2 regions of the Solibacillus sp. iso_87 genome follow, and region 2 is predicted to be linked to the other one. Evidence: predicted binding sites of a transcription regulator. Region 2 holds the regulator's gene; the other holds the start of a gene.
What was found. Region 2 encodes CtsR, which represses protease genes until heat stress. Its sites were predicted from a motif close to ATGGTCAATAAAGGTCAAACA; they were not measured.
Positions count from the first base shown of each region.

Region 1 (5,332 bases), 950 kb from region 2:
CCAGTCTACAACTTCCCCGTCAACAGAAAGCGTAATTTCCTGTTCTGCTACCCGATCTTGAAGCTGCTTTACATATTTCCAGGCAATCTTATGGAAGTGCTCATTCGATAATGCATGGAACATAATTATATCATCCATCCGGTTTAACAGCTCAGGCTTAAAGTGCTGGCGTAATGCCGCTTGGACAAGCTGTTTCGATTCTTCTGATGTTTCCAGTAAAAACTGTGAACCGATATTGGATGTTAAGATAATGACGGTATTCGTAAAGTTGACGATCCGTCCTTGGCTATCGGTGATGCGGCCATCATCGAGTACTTGCAGTAAAATGTTGGCGACATCCGGATGTGCCTTTTCGATTTCATCCAGCAGTACAACGGAATATGGATTACGGCGTACCGCTTCTGTCAGCTGACCACCTTCTTCGTAGCCAATATAGCCTGGAGGAGCTCCGACTAACCGTGATACAGAATGCTTCTCCATATACTCGCTCATATCAATACGGATGAAATGGTCTTCTGAATCGAATAGTTGTGCGGCCAACGCTTTTGCCAATTCCGTTTTTCCGACACCGGTTGGACCGAGGAACAAGAAGCTTCCGATTGGCTTATTTGGATCTTTAATACCAGAACGCGCACGCCAAACTGCTTCCGTTACATACGTTACCGCATCGCCCTGACCAACTACCCGTTCATGCAGTGTATCTTTTAAACGGAGCAGTTTTTCGCGTTCACCTTCAACAAGTTTCGTTACCGGAATACCTGTCCAGCGTGAAATAATTTTAGCGATTTCTTCTTCAGTCACTTCTTCACGCAGCATCCGGTTACCTTCCGACTGTTTCAACTGTAGTTCCAGTTCGGCAATTTCCTTTTCAAGCTGAGGTATTTTACTGTATTGAAGCTCACTTGCCCGCGCTAAATTACTGCCTGAAATAAATAAATCATCGCGCTCGGCTTCCATTCTTTTCAGTTCATCTTTTTTATCCCGCACAATTTGTAAGCCGTTTTTCTCGAGTTCCCACTGTTCCTTCATTGACTTTATCGATACTTCCAATGTATCAATTTCATCTGTAATTATTTCAAGACGTTTTTTGCTCGCATCATCTTTTTCTTTTTTCAGTGCCTGCTGTTCAATTTTCAGCTGAGTGAGGCGGCGCGTTAACTGATCCAGTTCCTGTGGCATTGAATCGATCTCGATGCGGATCATTGCACATGCTTCATCAACCAGATCAATTGCTTTATCCGGTAAAAAGCGGTCTGTAATATAACGGTTTGCCAGTTGGGCCGCTGCAATAATCGCGCGGTCATGAATGCGTACACCACGGTGATGTTCTTCAAAACGATCTTTTATTCCTCGTAAAATGGATACTGTATCTTCAATAGAAGGTTCTCGCACCATTACTTGCTGGAAGCGGCGTTCCAATGCAGGATCTTTCTCGATATACATCCGGTATTCATCCAATGTTGTCGCTCCAATACAGTGCAGTTCACCGCGTGCAAGCATTGGTTTCAGCATATTTCCTGCATCCATTGCTCCGTCTGTTTTCCCTGCACCGACAATTGTATGGATCTCATCGATGAATAAAATAATACGCCCTTCTGATTCTTTCACTTGCTTTAATACCGATTTCAGCCGCTCTTCAAACTGCCCGCGATATGATGCACCGGCAATCAGTGCACTCATATCCAGTTCATAAAGCTCCGCATCTTTTAATCCTTCAGGAACATCCTGTCTTACGATTCGCTGTGCCAGCCCTTCGACAATCGCTGTTTTACCAACACCTGGCTCACCGATGAGGACCGGATTGTTTTTTGTTTTACGTGAAAGAATACGAATGACGTTCCGGATTTCCTCGTCTCGTCCAATAACCGGATCCATCTTACCGTTTTTTACTTGTTCAATTAAGTTACGTCCAAATTGTTCTAAGGGCGGACGATTATCTTGTGTTTGGTTAAATTGCATAGAATGCACCCTTTCATTTAGTTTGACCTTTTTTGATTATTTTAATTATAAGTCAAATTTGGTCAAACAACAAATAATTACGCCCTGTTTCTTTCGCAAATTTTCTAATAAAAAACGATCACTTTGCCTATATGCAAAATGACCGAATTTCAATTTATTTATTCATTTATTAATTAACGAATGCCTAATGCCATCTTTGCATAGCGTGACATATTATCTTTAGACCATGCCGGTTGCCATACGATATCGACTTTTACTTCTTTTACTTCCGGTAATTCGCTAAGTGCCGTTGTTACTTGGTCAACGATAACCGGTGCGAGCGGACAACCCATTGATGTTAATGTCATCGTAACGATTGCTAAGCCCTTGTCTGTTAAATCCACTTCATATACTAAGCCTAAGTTGACGATATCAATGCCTAACTCAGGGTCAATTACGTTTTCCAATGCACCTAACATACTTTCTTTCATATCGTGATCAATTGCCATTTTAAACTTCCCCTTTCGCCATGGTGTTAATGTTAATCATAGCAGAACGCAAGATTTATGCCAAACATTGCGCCATAAATTGCGTGACTTGCAAAATCCCGTTTCTCGAAACCGCATGCCCTGCTTTTCGTTCTGCCAAATAAGTAATATGTTCTGCTTTTTTTTCTTTTTCTAGTTGTTCAACATAATCTCGGCTCATATGATAAGGAACGACCGTATCGCGCTCACCATGCCAGAAAATAATCGGTTTGTTTGCCCATAAATCTTCATGCTGCTCCATATCGAATTTTTGGAGCATTTGAAGCAAGCCGTTTTGCTGTTCTTCAGATAGCGGAAATGTTACGCCTTTTTGCTTTAAATCCTCTACTTGATGGAGGGCCAGTTTCGTATAGCTTGTCGTTCCCATACAAATACCTGCCGTTTCAATCCATGGATAGATCGCTAAACAGCCTGAAGTGACAATTCCGCCCATTGAAGTCCCGGCAATCCCAACCTTGTTCCCTGCCAAGTTTTTCAGCTTCAATTCTTCATAAATAGTATGTACTTCTTCCACTGACTTTAATACAATTTTCCAGAAGTTAAAGTTCATCTGATCTTCTGTCAATTGGTTCGAGCGCTCGCCATGCATTAATGCATCCGGTAGTATAACGCGTACACCTTGTTGCACAAACTGATAAGCGTAATGTAAATTATGTTCCTTTGCGCTTAAAAAACCATGAAGAAAAATTACGACCGGTGTTTGCTCATCCATCGTTTCATCATATACATGCAGTAATGGAATGGACTTCCATTGTTCTTTATCAACTATCAAATTTCTCACCTCTTTGTTTACATTAGCAAAAATTGGTCGATGTTTCAAAACTTTGACGAATGCTATTTTTGCACGTTACAATTATACCCAGGCTAAAGGAGGCTTACTCTTATGAACGAACATTTAATTGTATTAGATTTAGACGGCACTTTATTGACGGACGAGAAGAAAATTTCTGCGCTGACAAAGGAAACTTTGTTGAAGGCAAAAGAAGCAGGTCATCAGGTGATGATTGCGACAGGACGTCCGTATCGTGCGAGTCAGCTTTATTATCAGGAGCTTAGTTTAACAACTCCGATTGTCAATTTCAACGGAGCCCTCATCCACCACCCTAAAAATCCGATGTGGAAAACGATTCATACAACTGTCGATTTAAGTGTAGTCCATGATGTTGTAGAATCTGTTCATAAATATGAATACGACAACTTAATCGCCGAAGTATTGGATGATGTGTACCTTCACCGTGAAGATGAAGGTGTGCTTCAGTTGCTGCATATGGGTAATCCCAATATTTTAACTGGCGATCTGAAAAATACATTAAAGGAAAATCCGACAAGTTTACTCATTCAAGCCGATGATGTCAATACACCGATCATCCGCAAGCATTTACAGGATGTGCACGCTGAACTGATCGAGCATCGTCGTTGGGGAGCTCCATTCCCGATTATCGAAATTGTCCATAAAGGGTTAAGTAAAGCAGTAGGCATCGACTATATTGCAAAAGAAATGGGCATTCCGCGTGATCGCATCATTGCATTTGGCGATGAGGATAATGACTTGGAAATGATTGAATACGCAGGCGTTGGCGTTGCGATGAGTAACGGAATAGACGATTTGAAATCAATCGCCAATGAAATTACGTTATCGAACAACGAAGACGGCATCGGGAAATTTCTGCAGGACCGACTAAAACTGTAATAAAATATAAACAGCCTGGAAAAGCATGTTGTCTGCTTCTCCAGGCTGTTTCATTTTATCCCGCATTAACGGGTAGTAGACTACTGCCTTTAGACTTATGCAGGGGAAAAGGATAGGCAGGAGGTCAACTACCCGTAAAAGCCCGATTGGTTCGGGCCAACACGATGTTGGTCACGCAAGCGTTGGCACAGGATGTGACGGTTTTAGTTTGGGTTCCTTTTTATCAGTGGGGGTAAAAAAACCCCCACTGATTGAAGTTTCACTTTATTGAGCTGAATTTTCTGCACGGCGTTTTTTTCCGCGCTTCATAATAACAATCATAAATGCTGTGTATAACACAACGACCAATCCAAGTGCAACAATATAAGAAGTGTTAATGCCACGCGCTTCAATCACTTGGTACACTTCAACCATTTCACGGTCTAAAATAATCGCATAGTTGCCGTCTTTATTTTCACGGATGATTTCACTGTTGAACATTCCGCGAACTTCTTTTCCTTCACCTAGCTCAGCCACCGGAATATGCACACGTTTTGTTTTACTACTATTATTAATGACTACAATCCATGTTTCTTCATCGGATTTGCGTTCAAATACAACATAGCCGTCTTCATTTTCAAGCCATTTAAATTCCCCGTTACGCAAAGTATCGGAATCATTTCGTAAAGACTGAAGCTTTCCGACATAATCGGCTAATTCCGAGTCTGTTTTAAAATTGTAGTACTGGTGTGCTTCAACACCCGCTTCCCCATTCATCGCAATTTCAGATCCATATTGTACGATCGGCACACCAGGAAGTAAAAGCGTGCTCGCAATCGAGATTTTACTGCGTGTCGGCGGATACATGCCTTCTTCTGTTGCAGCCAATGTGAAGCGATCCGACCATATTGTATCGGTCATCGATAATACCGGAGTTCCTGAAAGCATTTCCTCGATATGCGGCTCCAGTACTGTCGTATTTAAATCAACATTTTTAAATGCATTTGTGAAGTTGGCAGCAGTATCACTGTAAAATTTCGCGTCAAAATTTGCATCACTTTCTGCATTCGCAATAACATAGGCACCTGCTGCTTTTAGCTGCTGGATAAAGCGATTTAAAAAAGCAGTATCCGCTTGTTCAATATTCGTCAAACGAACCCCGTCCAGTTTATATGTA
Region 1 covers NZ_CM149656.1:856,978-862,309, reverse strand. Annotated here, with positions in the region: gene AC0VXV_RS04160 (ATP-dependent Clp protease ATP-binding subunit) at 1-1,959, opposite strand, end outside; gene AC0VXV_RS04155 (metal-sulfur cluster assembly factor) at 2,133-2,441, opposite strand; gene AC0VXV_RS04150 (dienelactone hydrolase family protein) at 2,503-3,267, opposite strand; gene AC0VXV_RS04145 (Cof-type HAD-IIB family hydrolase) at 3,370-4,176, shown strand; gene AC0VXV_RS04140 (alpha-amylase family glycosyl hydrolase) at 4,441-5,332, opposite strand, start outside.
Region 1: the regulator CtsR is predicted to act here: its motif matches at 1,979-1,999, upstream of AC0VXV_RS04160 (ATP-dependent Clp protease ATP-binding subunit).

Region 2 (5,332 bases):
TATACTGTAGACTCTTCTTTGCCTTGTTTTTCTTTCCACTCTTTTTTCAGTTGTTCAAGCTCTTGTTTCAGCTTCTGCTCTGTATCACGCAATGCAGCTGCTTTTTCAAACTCCTGTCCTGAAACAGCGGCATTCTTTTCAGACTTGATGTTTTCCAATTTATCTTCCAACTCTTTTAAGTTAGGTGGAACAGTATAAGAGCGTAAGCGCACTTTCGAACCAGCTTCATCAATTAAGTCAATTGCTTTATCCGGTAAGAAACGATCTGAAATGTAGCGATCCGATAATTTTGCAGCCGCTTCTACCGCTTCATCCGAAATTTTCACACGGTGATGTGCTTCATAGCGGTCACGTAAACCATTAATAATTTGGATTGTTTCTTCAACAGATGGCTCATCAACTTGGATTGGTTGGAAACGACGCTCTAATGCCGCGTCTTTTTCGATATATTTGCGGTACTCATCCAATGTTGTCGCACCGATACATTGCAGTTCGCCACGTGCCAATGATGGTTTTAAAATATTCGACGCATCAATTGCACCTTCAGCGCCACCTGCACCGATTAATGTATGAAGCTCATCGATGAATAAAATAATATTGCCAGCCTGGCGAATTTCATCCATCACTTTTTTCAGACGGTCTTCAAATTCCCCACGATATTTCGTACCTGCAACAACTGTACCCATATCAAGCGTCATTACACGTTTATCGCGCAGCGTTTCCGGTACTTCATTATTGATAATTTGCTGTGCCAAGCCTTCTGCAATAGCCGTTTTACCGACACCTGGTTCCCCGATCAGTACCGGGTTGTTTTTTGTACGACGTGACAGTACTTCTACAACACGTGTAATTTCTTTTGAGCGACCGATAACCGGGTCAAGTGAACCTTCACGCGCTACAGCTGTTAAATCGCGGGCTAAACTATCAAGTGTTGGTGTATTTACTGTTTGTGTCATGCTGGAATTACCACTAGTGTTTGAATCATTATTGCCTAATAAAAGTAAAACTTGTTGGCGTGCTTTATTGATGCTTACACCTGTATTCGCCAATACGCGGGCAGCAACCCCTTCACCTTCACGAATTAAAGCTAATAAAATATGCTCTGTTCCGACATACGCATGCCCTAATTTACGTGATTCATCCAATGAAAGTTCGATTACCTTTTTAGCACGTGGTGTGTAATGTACGATTGGGCCTACATCTTCAGTACCTTTTCCAACGAGTTCCTCAATGCCAGTTTCAATCATTTGAGGGCTAATATTAATTGCTTCCAAAGCTTTAGCGGCAATTCCGCCACCTTCACGAATTAAGCCAAGTAAAATATGTTCAGTTCCGATTTCTTTATGCTTAAGACGAATTGCCTCTTCTTGAGCAAGTTGTAATACCTTCTGAGCACGTTGTGTGAATCGATTAAACATCATAGAAAATCCTCTCCTTTTTCCCCATTGTTTGTAGCTTCATCTTGCTCGTTTAACTTTTCTTGCAACAGCTTCGCACGATACATATCACGCTCTGCTGGTTGTAACGTAGTACCAATATATTGCTGAATGAGTCCAGGTTGCATAATAAGCATGCACTCATTTAGTTTACGCTGTGAAATTGCTTCTAATAATCCTAAACTTACCCCAAGACGTACATTTGATAAACAGCTTGCCGCTTCTTCACTCGTTAAAATTTTTGCGTACTTCAATGTACCAAGGGAACGGCTTAAGCGGTCTTCCAACATCGAGGGGGCACGCATCAGCAAATTTTTGCGGGCAAGTTCTTCTTTTTTGATTACTTGCTCTACAACATCCTGAAGCTCCTGCAAAATCATTTCTTCTGATTTACCTAATGTGATCTGGTTTGATATTTGATAAATATTCCCTAAATTTTCACTGCCTTCCCCATATATACCCCGCACAACCATTCCTAATCTTGTCATCATCTGAATTAATGGATTCATCTGTTTCATCATTGTGAGTGCTGGTAAATGGAGCATGACAGAAGCTCGAAGTCCTGTTCCGACATTTGTTGGGCAACTTGTCAAATAACCATAGCGGTCTTCATATGCATACGCAATTGACTTACTTAAGTAGCGGTCAATATTGCGAGCCTTATCAAATGCTTCTTTTAAATTCATCCCTTGAGTAAGACTCTGTATGCGAATATGATCCTCTTCATTTACTAATATGCTAATGGATTCATCTTTTGTTAAAAAAAATGATCCAATTTTTTTTCTTCGTGCCAAATTCGGGCTGATCAAATGCTTCTCCACTAAAATTTGGCGTTGTAAAACCGGCATATCTTTTATTTGGAAATAGGAAAACTGATATGGGTTGTTATCCGAAGATAATAATGACTTCATCAATTTTTCTTCGATTATTTGTGCTTCCTGTTCTGTAAAACTTATCGGAAATCGAGTATTGGCAATATTACGAGCAAGCCGAATGCGCGTGCTAATGACGATATCGGAATCGCTTTCGTGTTGCATCCAGCTGGGACTGGCATTCGTTAAAAAATGCTCGATGTTCATGCGTTCCCCTCACCTTCCTGTTTTATTTTACTTTCCAATTCCCTTACTTCATCACGTATGGAAGCTGCATCTTCAAAACGCTCTTCCGCAATAGCTTGCTGCAGTGATGAACGGAGCTCTTGGATTTGTTGTTCTACTTTTTCTTTTGAAGGTCCTTCTTCCACATACCCTACATGCTGAGTACCTGCCTGAAGACGTTCAAGTAGCTGTGGTAATTGCTCGCTAAATGTTTCGTAACATTGACCGCATCCAAATTTCCCTTGCTTTAAAAACTGTCGGTACGTAAACCCGCAGGAAGGACAGGATTTTGGGCTGTTTGTATTCGTTGTCGTACTTTCTTTCTTTGCATTCACAGGTACAAAATTGAACCAATTTGAAATAAGCTGCTGAAGAGATGCAGGCTCTTCATTTACGTCAAATTGAAATGGATGAAATTGAGTGGCACATACTTCACAGTAGTGACGCTCCACTTTTTGACCATTGTGAACTTGAGTAACGGTAACATTGGCATGACGCTGTTTACAATGCTCACATATCATAATAATCCACCTCTACTTTTCAAAAGAAATCGTTTGTAGCATTGCATGCATAATACGTGCTCTTAGCTGATCACGCAGCGGTAAACCTACCTGTAATGTGACCCGGTCTAAAGCGGCCTTCATAATGCTTGCTTCTCGCTCTGTAATAATGTCCTCATCCAATAACCGGAAAATAATACGTTCAGCATTAGTTTGAGCAATTTCGTTACCTATTTGTGTTTCCATTTCGTCCAATAGATTTTTCTTAGAGTGGATCGTTACTCGCAAAATCCGAATATAACCGCCACCACCCCGCTTACTCTCTACATAGTAGCCATGCTCGGTCGTGAAACGCGTATTGATAACGTAATTGATTTGGGAAGGAGCACAGGCAAATTGCTTTGCTAATTCATTTCGCTTTATTTCAATAAGTCCCTGTCCCTCTAATTCAATAACTTCCTTCAAATACCCTTCAATTATGTCAGATATATTCCTCATGCTGTCTCTCACCTCTCATCAACTGACTTTGACTATCTTTGACTTAAATATACAATATTTTTTTTTTGAAATGCAACTAATCACTCTTGTTTTAGGTTTCCCTATTTTTACATTAATAAATCCCTATTTATGTAAAAAAAGCGATAAGGTGTTTTAAACAAACCTTACCGCTTTTATGAACTTTGCCAAATTGAGGATAAATTATACCCAGCGTCCTACAATTGGATAATTCCAGTGCTGATCAGATAATGCTTTTACAATACCGATGACCGGTGCAATCCAGAAGATGAGTAAAAATACTAATAGGAATGGTAAACCAATTAACAATACAGAAAGAACTCCTGCAATGGCTATTAAAATTCCGAATACGACTTGGAAAAGCAATGCTTGGATTGCTGTACGCTTTACTTCATCTTCAGAACTTATTAAGAAAAACAGAATCGGTACTAGGAACGGCGCAAAGAATGCACTGGCATGAATAATGATTTTCGACCATTTAGATTCCATTTGTTATCAACCTCACTTTAGTTTATTAGCTTATTTACGGATAATATTCGTAAAAGTTTCATAGAGAGGACAAAAATCCCGAATTTTTATTTCGAGATTTCTTTTGATGTCTATATTTGATTAATATGGGCCTCTATCTTTCGGGTTATCCCCTTCTTGTGGGAATAAAAAGTAGGAAATAACTGCGGTTAAGATGGTTGCTCCAATAACTATTAAAATGCGGTCACGGTAGCCTACTTCTGCATAATTGTTTACTAGCATGATATACGATGCGATCGCAACTCCAAGCGACAATGGTAAAACAAATTTTAAACGCCCTTTATGAAACTTCATCATTACAACGCCTTTCACTATTTACTGCATCCATTTTAATAGTTATATTACCTCAAATACAAATTACTGTAAATTTTTAATCTCTATAGAAATATTAATATTTCATCCGATATAAACAGTAAAATAGTATTATTTAATAATACATGAATCGAGGAAGAACATGGGTATTCTGTTTTCTAGAGCAACAAAAGTTTCAAACAAGCCTTATTTTGATATTGCAAATTATGCACAGCAAGTAAACCTGGATGTTTCAAACTATCCTAACTTACATAAACAGCTTCAATTGCTAAATTTAACGAAAGAGGATTTAGCCGTGATTAAACAGCTGGAACCTTTTGCAAAACAAGTTGTTCCAGTTATGGTGGAGAAGTTTTATGGTGCGATTAGCTTAAGTCCGGAGCTTGTGGATATTATAGGAAGTTCAGCTCGAATGGAGCGTCTTAAAGGGACATTAACAAAGCATTTAGAAGCGATGTTCAACTGTAATATCGATTCAAATTATATAGAGGAACGACAAACGATTGCACATGTCCATGTTAAAATCGGACTGCAATCAAAGTGGTATATTGCATCATTCCAATCGCTAATGACCACGTTTATCGACTTTATTAGTAAAATTGAAATGTCAAATGAAGAAATGGCTAAAGCAATTAATGCTTTTTCAAAACTAATCAACTTTGAGCAGCAGCTTGTGATTGAAGCATATGAAAAAGAAGAGCAGCGCATTCGTACTGAAAGTTTGGAAATGAAATACCGAATTGTGGAGCGAATTCAACATACTGCACAAGAGTTAACGCATATTAGTGATCAGACAAATGCCTCATTACAGGAAATTGCGAGTCAATCCGAAGAAATTGCTTCCAACACAACACAAGGATTAAATTTAGTAGCGGAAACAGAAAATAAATCAACGACAGGGACTACATATTTAGTTAACCAGACAGCAATCATGACAAACATT
Region 2 covers NZ_CM149656.1:3,858,521-3,863,852, forward strand. Annotated here, with positions in the region: gene AC0VXV_RS19745 (ATP-dependent Clp protease ATP-binding subunit) at 1-1,421, opposite strand, end outside; gene AC0VXV_RS19750 (protein arginine kinase) at 1,418-2,515, opposite strand; gene AC0VXV_RS19755 (UvrB/UvrC motif-containing protein) at 2,512-3,054, opposite strand; gene AC0VXV_RS19760 (CtsR family transcriptional regulator) at 3,067-3,531, opposite strand; gene AC0VXV_RS19765 (DUF4870 domain-containing protein) at 3,733-4,038, opposite strand; gene AC0VXV_RS19770 (acyltransferase) at 4,159-4,389, opposite strand; gene AC0VXV_RS19775 (protoglobin domain-containing protein) at 4,532-5,332, shown strand, end outside.